2 regions of the Halomonas sp. YLB-10 genome follow, and region 2 is predicted to be linked to the other one. Evidence: predicted binding sites of a transcription regulator. Region 2 holds the regulator's gene; the other holds the start of a gene.
The links. The regulator sigma-54, encoded in region 2, starts transcription at its own class of promoters, with help from an activator protein. The targets are predictions, from matches to a motif close to TGGCACNNNNNTTGCTNT.

Region 1 (8,604 bases), on a different contig from region 2:
GTTTGAAGGTGTCGACGATGGTGCGGTGGTGGTCATGGCCCACGGTCTTGGTGGCACGGTGGCAGGCGGCCTTGTCGGCTACGCCCAGGCCCTGCATCACGCCGGCCACAGCGTGCTGGTCTTCGACTATCGTCACTTCGGCCGCTCCGACGGCGAGCCTCGCCAGCTGCTCGGCATCAAGCGCCAGCAACAGGACTACACGGCCGCCATCGACTATGCCCGGAGCCGGGCACCGGCCCTCCCGCTGGTGCTTTGGGGTACGTCATTCTCGTCGGCCCATGTCATCACTCTGGCGGCTCGTCGCGACGATGTCGCCGCGGTCATCGCCATGAACCCGATGCTCGACGGCCGGGCCTCGTCGCTGCTCAAGCTCAAGGACGCAGGGCTTGGCACTTTCCTGCGCATGACCGGGGTGGGGCTCGCCGACCTTGCCAGGGGCTGCCTCGGCCGGGCTCCTTGGTACCTGCCACTGGCCGGCGAGCCGGGGACCCTGGCCGCGCTCTCCGCCCCGGACGCCCTGACGGGGATCCTGTCGTTTGTCGATGACGACTTCGACAATCGCATTGCACCACGCGCCCTGCTGGGGCTTGGGCTCTACCGTCCGGTCACCCGGGCCCGCCAGGTTCACTGTCCGGTGCTGCTGCAACTTTGCCTGCGTGACAGCGTCGCGCCGATCGCCCCCGGCTACCGGCTGGCCGAAGCACTGGGATCACGGGCCACTCTCAAGACCTACGACACCGGCCACTTCGAGATCTACGAGGGTGACTGGCGGGCGGCCTTCGCCGACGACCAGCGGGAATTTCTCGCCCAGGCGCTGGCGCAGTCGCCGGCGCCAGCGCCCACGGCCCACGCCACCGAATCGCCTCAGCACACTCCAGACGAGACCGACCCGCCGCCCGCCCGGTAGCCTGGCTATACTGGCGACGACACCTGACTGGCCACGCCCGAGGGCATGCGAATGCGCCACTACCCCTGCCAACGCTGTGACAACCGCCTGTTCTTCGACAATACCCTCTGCCTGGTATGCCACTCCGAACTTGGCTGGTGCCCGGGTTGCCATGCCCTGGTGACGGTCGATCTCCAGCCCGATGGTCGCTACCGTTGCGTCGACGACACCTGCGCTACGCTACTGGTCAAGTGCCACAACTATTCCGTGGAAGGGGTCTGCAACCGCATGATCACCAGCGAGGAGGCCGACCGTGGCATGACGCTGTGTGACTGCTGTCGCCACAACCAGGCCATCCCCGACCTGTCGGTGCCCGGTCATCGTGAACGCTGGGCCAAGCTCGAGAGTGCCAAGCGCCGGCTTTTCTACACCCTCGACCTGCTGGGGCTGCCCCACGAGGTAGATGGCCGCCGCGCCAACCCGCCGCTGGCCTTCGCCTTCCTCGCCGACGAAGTGGCGGCGGAAGGCGACTGGCACTCCAGCGACGAGGGCATGCCGGTGTTCACCGGTCACGCCGGCGGACTCATCACCATCAACGTCAAGGAAGCCGACGACGTCGAGCGCGAGCGCCTGCGTAACGACTTCAATGAGGCCCACCGCACCCTGATCGGCCACTTCCGCCACGAGATCGGACACTATTACTGGGAGTTGTTGATCAAGAATCGGGACGAGCCTGCCTACATCGAGGTATTCGGTGACCACAACAACCCCAGCTACAGCGAAGCCCTCGATCGCCACTATCAGCAGGGACCACCGAATGACTGGCGCGGCCGCTTCGTGTCGGCCTACGCCACCATGCACCCCTGGGAGGACTTCGCCGAAACCTTCGGCTTCTACCTGGACATGGTCGCCATCCTCGATACCGCCGGACACTTCGGCATCACCCCCACCGGCTTCGACGAGGACCTCGAAGCGATGTTGACCACCTTTCGCCGCCTGAGTCTCGGCTTCAACGAGATGAATCGCGAGATGGGGCTGCTCGACCTGGTGCCCGAGGTGATCACCCCGACCATCGCCTGCAAGCTTTGCTATATCCACGACATGGTGCTGGCAGCGCGACGACAGCAGTGAACCGCCCGGTGCCCACCTAGCACCACCATGCGCCCCTCTCTTTCCAGGAGGGGCCGCAATGCTTGGCAAGGTCCGGCTTGGCTAGATCCGGCCTGGCTAGATACGGCTTGGCTAGATCCGGCCTGGCAAGATCCACCTTGGCTAGATTCAGCAGTGGCTCAGGGCAGGCGGGCCATGGGATACCTGGCCCGCCTGGCTTCACGCCTGGTCGCTGGCCGCCAGTAGCTCGCCATCGCCCAGGTCATCGAGGGTCGGGAAGTAGGTGCGGGCGATCGCCGTATGCAGCTCGGCAAAGCCCTGTTGCAGCACGTCGATAAAGTCGTGCAGGGCCTCGGGGGAGCGCACCAGGGCACGGACGTCGGCCTCGGCCACATCGGCCAGCACCAGCGTTGCCGTGGCCAGGGCGCGCTCATGTCGTGGCAGCGAGCGCAGCGCGCGAATACTGTCCTTGAGACTGCGCGACACCGAACGCGGGAACAGGGAGTCCTGCACCAGGAAACGCAGCACGTCGGTGGCCCTGACCCGGCAGCGCACGTGCTGTCGATACATCTGGTAGGCCGTCAACGACTTGAGCACGCTCATCCACTGCAGGTGCTCGAACGGACGAATCTCGTCGCTATCACGCTGCAGCAGGTTGGCCGAGCGCACATCGATGATGCGGGTGATCATGTCGGCCCGTTCGAGCTGGCGCCCGAGCATCATGAAGGTCCGTGATCCACCGTAGCTGAGGGTGCCCTCGATCAACCCGATCAACGTCTGACAGCCACGAATCACCAGCTTCAGAAAGCGCTCTCGGCGTCCCGGGCCGAGGCCCGCATCGGCATGGGCACTGGCGGTCATGTAGAGCTGGTTGATTTCTTCCCATACCTCCCGCGGCACCACGTCCCGCGTGGTGCGCAGATTCTCGCGGGCCTGGGCCAAGGCGGACAGGATCGAGCCGGAGTAGCGTCGGTCGGCACACAGGAACTGCACCACGTTGCGATCGTTGGGCTCGTCGTAGAGGGTCTCGAACACCTCGGCGCCCCCGGTGATATCGACCATCGCCGCCCATCCCAGCGGTTGGCGGTAGGGCATGTCGAGCATCAGGTGACTGGAGACGTTGATCAGCCGGGCGGTATCTTCGGCACGCTCGATGTAGCGGGCCATCCAGTACAGGTTTTCGGCGACTCTGGAAAGCATCAGCATGGTCTCAGTCCTCCCCCGTCTCGACGATCCAGGTGTCCTTGCTGCCGCCCCCTTGGGACGAGTTGACCACCAGCGAGCCCTTGACCAGGGCCACACGGGTCAAGCCACCGGTGGTGACGTAGGCACCGTCCTGGCCCGACAGGATGAAGGGGCGCAAATCGACGTGGCGCGGCTCGGGCCGGCCATCGAACAGCGTGGGGGTGGTGGACAGGTTCAGCATGGGCTGAGCCATGTAGTTGCGTGGGTTCTCCTGGATCAGCCTGGCGAAGGCATCACGCTCGGCCTGGGAGGCCTGAGGCCCCATCAACATGCCATAGCCGCCGGACTCGTTGGCGGGCTTTACCACCAGTTCATGCAGGTGCTCCAGCACATAGCGGCGGTCTTCCTCGAGCATGCACAGGTAGCTCGGCACATTGGGCAGCAGCGCCTCCTGATCCAGGTAGTACTTGATCAGTTTCGGCACGAAGGCGTAGACCACCTTGTCATCGGCGACACCGGCCCCCGGGGCGTTGGCCAGCGCCACCTTGCCGCTGCGCCAGGCCCGCATTAATCCGGGCACGCCCAGCACCGAGTCCTTGCGAAACGCCTCCGGGTCGAGGAAGGCGTCGTCGACGCGGCGGTAGATCACGTCTACACGGGTCAGCCCCTGGACGGTGCGCATGTAGACCACGTCGTCGTCATCGACCAGCAAATCCGGGCCCTGGACCAGTTGCACACCCATCTGCTGGGCCAGGTAGGCGTGCTCGTAGTAGGCCGAGTTGTAGATACCCGGGGTCAGCACCACCACCTGGGGATCGTCCCAGTGGCGTGGCGACATGCCCGCCAGCATGTCGTAAAGCTGGGGCACATAGTCGTCCACCGGATGAATCTTGCCCGAGGCAAACAGCTCCGGCAGCACGCGCTTGGTCACGTTGCGATTCTCGAGCATGTAGGACACCCCGGACGGTATCCGCAGGTTGTCCTCCAGCACATAGACGGTGCCGTCGCCACCACGCACCAGATCGGAGCCGCAGATATGCGCCCAGACCCCGTGGGGCGGATCGATCCCTACACACTGGGGGCGAAAGTTGACGGATTGCTCGAGCACCGCCGCCGGCAGCACGCCATCCTTGACGACCTTCTGGTCGTGGTACAGGTCGTCGATGAACAGGTTGAGCGCCTCGACCCGCTGCTTGAGGCCTGCCTCGGTGCGTCGCCACTCGTCGGCGGGGATGATGCGAGGCACGATGTCGAAAGGCCAGGCGCGGTCGATCATGCTGCCCTCGGAATACACCGTGAAGGTGATCCCCATGGTGCGAATGGCGATCTCTGCTGCGTTCTTGCGCTCTTCCAGCTCGTCAGGGGCAAAGCCCGCGAGCACGTTACACAGCATCTTGGCCGCCTCCCGCGGCATCCCGGGCGTCGCCACCAGTTCGTCATAGAACCCTGCGCAGTCGTACTGCTGCCAATCCACATGGCTCATCGGCACACCCTCGATTGTTTTCGGCATCCGGCGACCCGACAACGACGATGGCACCCCCGCCTTCGACCGTACCGGGTCCCTCCTTGCTGTATAGCAAGCTCTGTACCAGGCCGCCGAGAATAGGACACAGCGCCGCGCCTTCTCGCCGGACCGACGGGCGCAATTGAGCAGTTTGGACAAAAAGCGACCACTTGCTCCTGCCGAAAGTGCGCCACGAGCCAGCAAGAAGGGGCAGCGAGCACCGATCTGGTGCAATCCGGGCGGCACCTGGCGAGCGTGAGCGGCAGCTATCATCAGCCCTTGCGACGCCGGTCGAAAACCCCTGTTGCTGACAACGTCCACCTTTCGAGCTTGAGCAATCAGCAGGAGTCGGGTACATCTTGTCGCCACGGTTCGGGGGGGATATCGTCACCTTCTGCAACATTCGCCTACACCCAGGAGCCTCCTCGCTTCCCATGCCTGCCTCTTCTCGTTCCGCCCTCCCTGGCTCGTGCGCACCGCTGTCCTGCCCTGCTCAAGACAGCGGCGCCAGGCGGTGCCGTGTGGCCAGCCTTGGCAGGGGTGTCACGGCGGGATCCGGCAGATGATCTATCGACTTCGCCACACCACGCGCTACCACTACAGCGAGATCGTGACATTGAGCGAGAACGAGGCCTGCCTGATGCCCCGTGAGATGGCCTACCAGCAGGTTGCCTGGGCACATTTGTCGATCTCGCCGGGAGAGTCGCTACGCCAGAGCCGACAGGACGCCTTCGGCAACCATATCGCGCTGTTCGCGGTCGACACCCCCCATACCCAGCTCGAGATCACGCTGGAGGCGCAGGTCATGACCTCGCCTCGCGCCACACCACCGCAGGCCATCATGGGCTGGGAGCGGTGTCGAGAGCTGTTGGCAGACCGCCACCAGCCAGGTTTCCGCGAAGCACAGCCGTTTCTTGAAAACTCCGCCTATATCGAGCGCCGCCCGCTACTCGCCGCCTGGGCAGAAGACTGTTTTCCCGCTGGTGGCGATCTGGTGGACTGCGTGGAGCGCTTGAACCGTCGCATCCATGAGGAATTCCGCTACGACAGCGAGTTCAGCGACCTGGAGACGACACCGTCCCAGGTGCTCCAGCATCGCCGTGGGGTGTGTCAGGATTTCTCCCACCTGGCCATCGCCACCCTGCGCTCGGTGGGTCTGGCCGCGCGCTACGTCAGCGGCTACCTCGAGACGCTACCGCCTCCAGGACAGCCTCGACTGATGGGCGCCGACGCCTCCCACGCCTGGTTCTCCGTGCTGATACCCGGCTGGGGTTGGCTCGACTTCGACCCCACCAACGGTGTGCGCGCCGGCGAACGACACCTGTTGCTTGGCTGGGGCCGCGACTACGAGGACGTGGCGCCGCTCAAGGGCGTGGTGACCGGTGGTGGGCGCCAGCGCCTCGAGGTGGAAGTGGACGTTGTTCCCGCCGGGGAATTCGCGGCCACCGGACCGACCTCCGCCATCCCTGGCGATCACCCGGCAGCGCCGATAGCCGGCTGATTCGCTGTCCTTTATATTGCGCAGGCTCTGCCCGGCCTTGCCCTGCCCTGCCCACCGTCTTCTCAGGAGAGATTCCATGCAGGACCTGTTGATCTGGATTGCCACCGGCTTCGGCCTGGGCTATTCCCCCTGGGCGCCGGGGACGGTCGGCTCCCTGATCGGACTACCGGTCGCCTGGTGGCTGTTCCGGCTGCCGCTCGGCACGCGCCTGGCCGTTACCCTGACGCTCCTCGTGCTGGCCGTTCCCGTCTGCCACTTCGCTTCGATGTGGCTGGGCGGCGGCGACCTGCCCCAGATCGTGCTCGACGAATGGGTGGCCCTGCCCATCGCGGTGCTGGCCTTCTCGCGCTACCGACGACGCATCATCCTGCCGCTGGGCTATCTACTGTTTCGCCTGTTCGATATCTCCAAGCTGTCTCCGGTACGCGAGATCGAAGGTATTGGCGGGGGACTCGGCATCGTCGCCGACGACGCAATGGCGGCATTGTATGCAGCCCTCACCCTGATACTGCTGGTGCGCCTGACCCGCCGCTACTGGCAGCGAGATCCCGAGCAGTCCTCTTAAGCCAATAGCGGCCTGCCAATGCCGAGCGCTGCTTCCTATATCCACAGCCCTGACACAAAAAAACCGCCCTCGACGGGCGGCCAAACGGGACAGGGGTCTATCGAAACAGTGACCGGGGGAACTCGTGCCCGGCCTCTGGCGACCAGTGCAGCAGATGTTGCACTGGCGTCAGTCACTCAGCATCGGTTATTCAGGGATCAGCACGCTGTCCACCACGTGGATCACCCCATTGCTGGCCTTGATGTCGGACTCCACCACGGCGGCATTGCCTACGCTTGCCGAGCCTTCCTGGGCGTCGATGGCCATGTCGGTTCCCTGCAGGGTGGTCACCTCGGATGACTCCTCCAGTGACACTTCTCCTTCCACCATGTGGTAGGAAACGACCTCGACCAGACGTCGGTGGGAGGCCTTGTCGTCGCTCATCCACTCATCGAGTTGTCCTGGCTGCAGGGTACCGAAGGCTTCGTTCGTTGGAGCAAAGAGCGTATAGGTTTGATCTCCCTGTAGCGGCTCGTCGAGGCCAGCCTTCTCGACAGCATCAAGCAATGTCGAGAAACGTCCGTCGGCCTGGGCGACTTCGAGCAGATTGCGTGAGGGATCCTGCTGTTGCTGCTGATCCGCTTCGGCCACCCCGCCAGCGAGCAGCGCTACGCCGAGCACGCAGCTCGGCAGGAACGACGTTGCGGCAGACATTGCTTTTTTCATGCTCTCGCCTCCTTGCGGTGATTGCTCCGAGATGTCGCGTCGCCACTGCGCGCCTTCCGGGAACCTCTCTGTCGGGGCTGTTCAACCAGGACGACGCAGTTCATGTACAAAAATTAGATCAAGAACAAGTAACGTACAAGAAAAAGTTTTACGACAGCTTTCGTCACTCTGATCATCAAGGCGTCATCTTTTGACGTCATGATATGGGCGCTGCTCGGAAAGACGGTAATGACGGCGAAATGTCGATACGCTTCCGGCGACAGAAAACCTATACAATACTTGCATATCAAGCCTGGCGATGAGAACCTTTCGTACCGTTGAGGCTCGGCCAGGAGGGCCATACGCAGCCTCGCTTCCACAACGGAACGAACGACGGCACGTCATGCGCCAAGGAGGGCGACCCGTGTACTACCCGATTTCCTGTACCCGCTGTGGCCACGACCTGGCCAGCACACCGGGACCTGTAACGGCTCAGCCCAATGACTGGGAAGAGCTGAACTGCACCGAGTGCGGTGAGTTTCATGCCACCCTGGGCGCCTGGGAAGAACAGCAGACGCCCGACCGCCTGCGCTTTCTCAACAAGTCTCGCAGCCTGATGATGGCCATGCGACGTGAGCACGATGCCTTGATCGAGCAGCAGCACACCAAGGGAGAGCGAGTCGCATGATCACCGTCGCCCTGGACCTGAGCTGCACCATCTGTGGCCACTCCCGCTTCACGCTGCCTGTTGGTCAAGACGACGGCGACAGCGTTCACTGCGCCAACTGCACCGCCTACAAGTGCAAGGCCATGGACCTGGAGCGCGCGCTAATGGCGACTCTGCCAACGTCCATGCCTGCAGTACCGACTTCCTCTGGCGCCGCCCAGGCGGTACCCGCCTGAGCGATGGCTTGAGAGACAGCGTTTCAGCGCCCCGCTTTTCGCCGACGCGTCCTGGCGATTCACGCCGCCCCTTCCGGGGCGGCGTTTTTAATGGAAGGCAGCGTAGCCGCGTCTTTGCTTTCTTCCTTTCCTCCTTTCCCCCCTTGCCACCATGGCGGCGACTATCGAGACCACTATCGAGACCACTATCGAGACAGCTATCGAGGCAACTATCGAGACCAGTGCGGGCCACGGCCCAGGTTTGGGGTATCATTCGCCCGCTAGCG
Region 2 (8,604 bases):
GCGAACGCAGTTCGTGTACCGACAGGCGAGAGCTGTCGATGACCAGATCGGCCAGGTCTCGAATGCCCGAAAGGGCCTTCTGTTCGGACTCGATGGCTTCCGCCAGGGTCATGTCGCTATCACGGGTCAGGGGGTGACGGCGCCGCGTGTGGGAATAACGCTCGAGCAGAATTCGCGCATCACTGGTCAGGTAGACCACCTGGCAGTCGATCGGACTCTGCTTGAGGGACGCCAGCTGGGCGGGGAAGCGTTCCAGCGCCTCAGGCAGGTTGCGGGCGTCGACGCTGACGGCGATACGGCGGGAATGACCGTTTTCCAGCTCGTCCACCAAGGCGCCCAGCAAGGTCGCGGGAAGGTTGTCGATGGCGTAGAACCCCAGGTCCTCCAGGGCCTGAAGGGCCACGGACTTTCCCGAGCCGGAGCGACCACTGATGATCACGAGCTGCATGTCCTGTCTCCTTGGGCAGGCGTCCATTGCTGATGGCCTAGGCAAGGCCGCGATCAGGAGGGAGTGTCGTCCCCTGGCGCCTGTTGGCGGATGGCTTCCTGCAGGCGCTCGTGAAGCTCGCGCTGAGAGCTGGCGTGGCGCAGACGGTGACGTGTGTCGGCGTCGTTCATGACGCCAGCGACCTGGCCGAGCAGGGCAAGATGGGCGTCGTCGGCCTCTTCCGGCACCAGCAGCACGAACACCAGATCGACGGGCTCACCATCGATGGCATCGAAGTCGACAGGTTCCGCGAGTTTGAGGAAGCCGGAGATGGGCGCCTTGCAGTGGGGGTTGCGGGCATGGGGAATGGCGACGCCATTGCCGATGCCGGTACTGCCCAGGCGCTCACGTCCGATCAGCCGACTGAAGACCTCCTGGCTGTCCAGGCTCGGGGTGTTCTGCGCAATGAAGGTGCTGAAAAACTCCAGCACCCTCTTCTTGCTGCCTCCCGGGACATCGAACAATGTGCGCTCGGGAGGGAGAATGGCTTCCAATGTCATGAGAGTCAGCGAATTCCGGCGCCTTGGGCGCGGGCTTGGGATTTTTCCTTGTGCTTGACCAGCTGGCGGTCCAGCTTGTCGGCAAGGGCGTCGATAGCAGCATACATGTCGCCGTCCTGCGCTTCGGCATGCAGGTCGGCACCGGCGGCGTGAAGGGTGCAGGCGGCCAGCTGGCGTTCCTTTTCCACCGAGAGGGTCACCTGGACGTTGGTGATGTTGTCGTAGTGGCGCTCCACACGGGCGAGCTTCTCTTGTACGTAGTCACGCAGGGGATCGGTCAATTCGACGTGGTGGCCGGTGATGTTGACTTGCATGACAGGCTCCTTGCTCTTTCGGGTGGTGGCTTGATTGTAACCCTTTTTCCGATCCTGCAAACCCCCTCGACGCTACGCAGAAAGACGCAGATGTCATGCGAAATTTCAAGTGCTTGCGCTTTCCCGATAACTAGGCTAGCGACGCCGCAGCGCAAGGCCTCAGCGCAGTCGCTTGCGCTCGCTGGAAGACGGAATATTCATGGCTTCCCGGTACTTTGCCACGGTGCGTCTGGCGACATTGACACCGTCTTCCGCCAGCAATTCCACCAGTTTGCTGTCCGACAGAGGTTTGCGGGCAGGTTCCTTTTGAATCAACGATTTGATCATGGCGCGGATGGCGGTACTGGAATGGGCGTCGCCATCCTGGCCGACCTGGCTCGAGAAAAAATACTTCAACTCGAACACGCCGCGAGGCGTGTGCACGAACTTCTGGGTGGTCACGCGGGAGATGGTGGACTCGTGCATCTCCACCTTGTCTGCGATATCGGCCAGCACCAACGGTTTCATGGCCGCTTCTCCCTGCTCGAGGAAGTCGATCTGACGCACCATGATTTCCCGGCCGACCTTCAGCAAGGTGTCGTTGCGGCTGGACAGACTCTTGATCAGCCAGCGCGCCTCCTGCAGGTGGTCCTTGAGGAACTGGTTGTCCTGGCTCTTGTCCGCGCGCCGAATCAGCGCAGCGTAGTCGGGCTGGATGCGCAGTCGGGGCATTGCATCCGGGTTGAGTTCAACGCGCCAGCCCTCTTCGGTGTGGCGTACCACCAGGTCGGGAATGACGTAGTCGTTATCGCTGTCACCGAACTGGCTGCCGGGACGTGGGTCGAGGCTTCGGATCAGCTCGATGACGCTGTCGAGTTGGTCGTCATCGAGTCCTAGCCGGCGCTTCAGCAGACGTCGGTCGCCGCTGGCCAGTGCCTCGAGAAACTGTCTTACCAGTCGTCCGGCCTGGGGCAGCAGGACGGTATCGCGAGGCAGACTATCCAGTTGCAGCATCAAACACTCGCGCAGGTCGCGGGCGAACACTCCGGTCGGTTCGAACTGTTGCAGCCGAACCAGCACCGCCTCCACCTCGGCGAGGGGAGGGGGGCGACGACCGTCTTGCTCGAGCCCCTGGGCGATGTCATCCAGTGTCTGCTCGAGATAGCCGTCGGCGTTGACCGCGTCGAGCAGGCTCTCGGCGATCAGGCGCTCCTGGTCGCTGACGTCGAGCATCGCCAGTTGCCAGCTCAGGTGGCTGTGCAGTGACTGGGAGCTTGCCTGGCGCTCGAAATCCGCCGCCTCGCCACTGCCGGCGGGGGTGGTGCCCAGGTCCTGGTAGGTGTCGGACCAGTCGCTGTCCACACTGAGTTCCGAGGGAATCTGATCCGCCCAGTCATCTTCCGCGGCTTCCCTGGTCTGCTGTTCGCCGAACTCGTCCTCGAGTTCGAGCATGGGGTTGGCCTCCAGCGCCTGCTGGACCTCCTGGCGCAGGTCCAGAGTCGAAAGCTGCAGCAGGCCGATCGCCTGTTGCAGTTGCGGGGTCATGGTCAGCTGGGTACCGATGCGCAGCTGCAGTGACGCCTTGAGGGCCATGGGTCGGGATCCACCAGTGTTGTCGAAAGGCTTTACCCTAACGACGAGTCATCAGACATGCAAGCATCTTGCCAAGTTGGTGTTTTTTGACCTGTGGGAGGGAGTGAAAAGGTCGATGTGGAACAACTTGGTAGGGGGGGAGGTGTTTCTTTCGAGGGAGGCCCTGTGTGCAAGGTGAGGCCGACCCTTTCGGGGCCGGCGCTTGGATGCTGATGCTGGCAAGTGTTGCGGCCGCTTGAGGCGACTGCGGCTGTCGGGCGGCCCTGCGGTCTAAAGGCGGAAGTTTTCGCCCAGGTAGACCTCCTTGACGCGCTGGTTGGCAAGGATGGACTCGGCGCTGCCCTCGGCGATGATCTGGCCGTCGCCGACGATGTAGGCACGATCGCAGATATCGAGGGTCTCGCGCACGTTGTGATCGGTGATCAGGACGCCGATATCGCGGGCCTTGAGTTGACGAATGATGGACTTGATCTCGCCCACCGAGATCGGGTCGACCCCGGCGAAGGGTTCATCGAGCAGGATAAAGGCCGGCTCGGTGGCCAGGGCGCGGGCGATCTCGACCCGGCGCCGCTCCCCGCCGGACAGGCTCATGCCGGGGTTGTCGCGAATATGGCTGACGTGGAAGTCCTCGAGGAGTTGCTCGAGACGTGCTTCTCGGCCCTCGCGGTCGAGGTCCTTGCGGGTCTCGAGGATCGCCATGATGTTGTCGGCCACCGACAGCTTGCGAAAGATCGAAGCCTCCTGAGGCAGGTAGCCGATACCGGCCAGCGCGCGCTGATGCATGGCCGCGCGGCTCAGGTCCCGATCATCGATGCTGATGCTGCCGGCGTCGGCTCTGACCAGGCCGACGATCATGTAGAAGGAGGTGGTCTTGCCGGCCCCGTTGGGGCCCAGCAGACCGACGATGCTGCCCTGCTCGATCGACAGGCTGATGTCCTGGACGACGCGACGCTTCTTGTAGCTCTTGGCCAGATGGCGAGCGTGGAGAGTCTTCATCAGTTTCCTTGGCTTTCCGGCTCGAGGGTCATGCGAATGCGCTGCTCGCCCTGGACGCCCTGGGCGCTGGAGCGGGCCTGGACCACGCGGCGATCGAGGAAGTACTCCAGATAGGCACCGTCGAAGGTGTCATTGGCCTTGTGCAGCTCAGCCTGGTCGATCAGCTCCATGCGGCGTTCGGCCACGTGGTAGATCACCTTGCGGCCCCAGCCCTTGACCACCGGTTCTTCCGGGGATGGCTTCTGCTCGAGGTAGGCACGTGAGCCGGTCGCGGTCGCCAGTGACAGTTGTCCTTGGTCGTTGCGCTGGATCTCGACGCGTTCGCCGGTGAGGATCATGCTGCCTTGCACAATGCGCACGTCGCCGGTATAGACCGCGGTACCGGCGCGATCATCGAGATCCAGCTGGTCGGCCTCCACCTGAATCGGTGCGCTGCGATCACTTTCCAGCGCCAGGACACTGCTGCCGGTGGCGCCGGCGGCCAGGCCAAGGGCCAGGGCAAGCAGGAGGGCGGGACTTGGACGCATCATGGAAGGGGCTCCTTATTGAGGCTCTGGCGGATGATGACCGGTGACATTGTCGGTCAGGCGAGCGGTATTGTCATGGATCCAGGCGTCGAAGCGCTCCCCTTGCATCTGTTGAGGGGGTTGGCGTAGGACGGCTGGCGTTTCGCTCCAGACATGGCCACTGTCGCTGTCGTAGACCAATACCTCTGTATCAAGCTGCCAACGCTCTGCGGGGGCCTCGAGATGGGCGTCGCCCGACAGGGTCAGGGGGTTGCCGTCCGGACCCAGTTCACCGTTGTCGGCGTCGGCGATCCACTCTCGGCCGCTGTCGTCGATCAGCGCAAGGTCCGGCTGGTCCACCCGGGTGATGTCGTCGAGCGGTGTGTGCACAAGGCGTGGCGTATCGATGCGTTGGTGGGGGGTGCCCTGGGCATCGAAGCGGGTCAGGCGGGCATCCACCAGGTAGTAGTCGGGCTCGCCAGCCTTGTCATTGGGTACCAGGTCGGGGACGTTGCTCTCGCGGGGGTCGAGCAACGTCAGGCCGCCACCGAGTACCAGCAGCAGGATGACCAGCCAGAAGCGAAAGCCTGGACGCAGTGCGCTCAGTTTCATGTCAGCGGTCCGTTGCTCAGGTAGCTGTCGATGATATCGTCGAGGCGGCCCTGGGCCATCAGCAGGGTGTCGGTGATCTCGCGCACCGCGCCATGTCCGCCGGCAACCTGGGTGACCCAGTCGGCGTGCTGACGAAGGTAGCAGGGGGCGCCTGGCACGGTGATGCCGACCGCACTGCGATGGATGCAGGGCAGATCCGGCAGGTCATCGCCGCAGTAGGCGACCTGGTCGAGGGTCAGGCCAAGCGAATCGCACAGCGATTCAAGGGCGGGCAGCTTGCGCTCGACCCCTTGCTGTACGTGCTCGATGCCGAGTGCTCTGGCTCTCTGGGTGACCATGGGGGAGCTGCGCCCGGTGATCAGGGCCACCTGGATGCCGGCGCGCTTGGCCAGCTTGAGGCCGTGGCCATCCAGGGTGTTGAACGCCTTCAGCTCGGAGCCGTCGGCGTGGAAGTACAGTCGACCATCGGTCAGTACGCCGTCCACGTCCAGCGCCAGCAGCTTGATGTGGCGCAGGCGCTCCACCAGATCCGGCGCGAGGGAGGCGAGAAGCTCGTGAGACATGACGGCGTTCCTTGTAAAGGGATAAATGAGGCTCAGATGACACCGGCGGCCAGCAGGTCGTGCATATGCAGTGCACCGACTGGGCGCTGCTCGTCATCGACCACCGCCAGGGCGGTGATCCGGCCTTCCTCCATCAGCTTGACCGCCTCCGCCGCCAGGGTGGCGGGGCCGATGCGTCGCCCGGGGATGGTCATCACGTCATCCACGGTAAGCGAGCTGAAGTCCTGATGGCGATCCAGGGTGCGGCGCAGGTCGCCGTCGGTATAGACCCCGGCCAGGGTGCCGTCGGGGGATACCACGCAGGTAAAGCCGAGTCCTTGACGGGTGATCTCGAGCAGGGCGTCGCGCAGCGGCGAGCCCGACGGTACCGAGGGCAGGCGGTCGCCGGTATGCATCAGGTCGGCCACGGTCAACAGCAGTCGCTTGCCCAGGCTGCCGCCCGGGTGGGACAGGGCGAAATCCTCGGCGGTGAAGCCGCGGGTCTCGAGCAGCGCCACCGCCAGGGCGTCGCCCAGCGCCAGCGCTGCAGTGGTCGAAGAGGTCGGGGCCAGGTCCAGCGGGCAGGCCTCGCGCTCGACCCCTGCGTATAGATGGGCTTCGGCGTGGCGGGCCAGGGTCGACTGTGCTCGGCCGGTCATGCTGATCAGTGGAATGCCCATGCGCTTGAGCAGCGGCAGCAGGGCAGTGACCTCGGCGGTTTCGCCGGAGTTGGACAGTGCCAGGACGACGTCGCCGGGCGTGATCATGCCCAGGTCACCATGACTGGCTTCGCCGGGATGGACAAAGAAGGCCGGCGTGCCGGTGCTTGCCAGGGTGGCGGCGATCTTGCCGCCGACATGTCCCGACTTGCCCATGCCGGTGACGACCACCCGGCCGCGGCAGGCCAGCAGCAGTTGGCAGGCACGGTCGAAGTCGCCGTCGAGACGCCCGATCAGGGCGTCGATGGCGTCACGTTCCAGCTCCAGGGTGCGTCGTGCGATATCGCGGACGCTCAGGGTCGGCGTCTGCGCCGAGGAGGGGTGTTTGCTCATGGCCATGATTGTTGCCGTTTACTGCCGTTGTCACAAGGGGCCTGCCGCGACCGAAAGGCCGAGCCAGGTCAGATAAAGCGCATAGGTGCAGGCCAGCAGCGCGCCGATCCAGCGCCCCAGGCGCCCTCGGCGTTGCCACAGCAGCAGCGCCGCCAGCAGCAGCGTCAGGCCAAGCATTACCGGAAAGTCGCGGCCGGCGGCTGCGGGATCGGTGGCTCCCGGCGCCAGCAGCGCCGGTACCGGCAGTACCGCCAGCATATTGAACAGGTTGGAGCCGATGACGTTGCCGATGGCCAGATCGTGGTGGCGCTTCAGCGCGCTGGCCACGCAGGCGGCGAGTTCCGGCAGGCTGGTGCCGATGGCGACGACGGTCAGACCGATCACCAGCTCGCTTACGCCAAAGGTGCGTGCCAGCTCAGTGGCGCCCCAGACCAGGGCGCGGGAGCTTACGATCATCACCGCCAGGGTCAGCACCAGCCAGCCGATGGCCTTGCCCAGTGCCATGCCGGGAATGTCGTCGGCCATCTCCTGTTCGGCCTCGTCGGCGCGAAACAGCCACCACAGACTGAATACCAGCAGCGCGATCAGCAGGGCCGCGTCGAGGCGTTCGAGGCTGCCATCGGCCAGGGCGTAGCCGGCGAGGCCGGTGGCGCCCAACAGCAGTGGCAGCTCGCGGCGCACGATGGTGAAGCGCACCGGGATCGGCACCACCAGTGCAGTCACGCCCAGTACCAGCGCGATGTTGGCGATATTGGAGCCCAGCGCATTGCCGGTGGCCAGGTCGGGGGCGCCATCCAGCGAGGCCATCACCGAGACCACGATTTCCGGGGCAGAGGTGCCGATGGAGACGATGGTCATGCCGACCAGCATGATGCTCATGCCGGCGCGGTAGGCGGTGGCGGCGGCGGCGCCGACAAAGCGATCCGCGCTCCAGAGCAGGCCCACCAGGCCCAGGGCGACGACGACAGACGGTAACAGCATGGAGAACGACTTGGTTGCAGAAAGGGCGCCCATTGAACCCTTAGATAAACCTGCGCGCAAGCGCGCAACCGGGGCACTGGCATGCTGCATTTGAGTTAAGATACGATGTTCGAAAACCGAGCGCGGCTCAAGGCGCTCTATTCTCAAGGTTCGGGCTCAGGTCTGGCCAGGCGTCGAATCCGAGGATTCGGGGCGGGCGTCCGGTCTGAACCGCCGGTTCACGGTGATACTGACTCTATAGGGACTGCGATGACGGCTTCCTCCTTGGTGGAGGTGGAGAATCTGCATTTCACGCGCGGCGACAGGGATATCTTTCGCGGCGTGGATCTCTCCATACCCCGCGGCAAGATCACGGCCATCATGGGGCCAAGTGGCACCGGGAAGACTACCCTGCTGAAACTGATCGGGGGGCAGCTCAACCCCAGTGGCGGACGCGTCCTGATCGATGGTCAGGACGTCCATCGCCTGTCGCGCAAGGATCTGTTCCAGATGCGTCGGCGCATGGGCATGCTGTTCCAGAGTGGCGCGCTGTTTTCCGATCTCAGTGTCTACGAGAACGTGGCCTTTCCGTTGCGGGTCCACACCGATCTGCCGGAAAGCATGGTGCGTGACGTGGTGCTGATGAAGCTCGAGGCGGTGGGGCTGCGTGGGGCCAGAGACTTGATGCCAGCAGAGCTGTCCGGCGGCATGACGCGGCGTGTGGCGCTGGCGCGGGCGGTGGCGCTGGATCCTGAATTGATTCTCTACGACGAGCCCTTCGTCGGCCAGGATCCGATCTCCATGGGTGTGCTGGTCCAGTTGATTCGGCGGCTGAATCAGGCGCTGGGCTTGACGGCGGTGGTGGTCTCCCACGATATCAAGGAGACCCTGTCCATCGCCGACTACGTCTACGTGGTCGCCGACGGGCGGGTCATGGCCCACGGCACGCCGGCATCGCTGGACGTGGAACAGGACGCCCGAGTCAGTCAGTTCGTGCATGGTGAGCCGGATGGCCCTGTGCCGTTTCACTACCCGGCCAACGATTTTCACGATGACATTCTGG

Region 1: the regulator sigma-54 is predicted to act here: its motif matches at 4,755-4,772, upstream of EBB56_RS18310 (circularly permuted type 2 ATP-grasp protein).

The regions. Positions count from the first base shown of each region.
Region 1 covers NZ_RRCU01000008.1:268,577-277,180, forward strand. The annotation lists gene EBB56_RS18295 (alpha/beta hydrolase) at 1-907, shown strand, start outside; gene EBB56_RS18300 (putative zinc-binding metallopeptidase) at 959-2,017, shown strand; gene EBB56_RS18305 (alpha-E domain-containing protein) at 2,216-3,202, opposite strand; gene EBB56_RS18310 (circularly permuted type 2 ATP-grasp protein) at 3,207-4,664, opposite strand; gene EBB56_RS18315 (transglutaminase family protein) at 5,248-6,186, shown strand; gene EBB56_RS18320 (phosphatidylglycerophosphatase A) at 6,263-6,751, shown strand; gene EBB56_RS18325 (fasciclin domain-containing protein) at 6,938-7,456, opposite strand; gene EBB56_RS18330 (hypothetical protein) at 7,860-8,123, shown strand; gene EBB56_RS18335 (hypothetical protein) at 8,120-8,338, shown strand.
Region 2 covers NZ_RRCU01000004.1:146,568-155,171, forward strand. The annotation lists gene rapZ (RNase adapter RapZ) at 1-448, opposite strand, end outside; gene ptsN (PTS IIA-like nitrogen regulatory protein PtsN) at 502-987, opposite strand; gene hpf (ribosome hibernation-promoting factor, HPF/YfiA family) at 993-1,301, opposite strand; gene EBB56_RS10595 (RNA polymerase factor sigma-54) at 1,461-2,873, opposite strand; gene lptB (LPS export ABC transporter ATP-binding protein) at 3,144-3,869, opposite strand; gene lptA (lipopolysaccharide transport periplasmic protein LptA) at 3,869-4,399, opposite strand; gene lptC (LPS export ABC transporter periplasmic protein LptC) at 4,412-4,987, opposite strand; gene EBB56_RS10615 (HAD family hydrolase) at 4,984-5,550, opposite strand; gene EBB56_RS10620 (KpsF/GutQ family sugar-phosphate isomerase) at 5,583-6,581, opposite strand; gene EBB56_RS10625 (calcium/sodium antiporter) at 6,612-7,562, opposite strand; gene EBB56_RS10630 (ATP-binding cassette domain-containing protein) at 7,812-8,604, shown strand, end outside.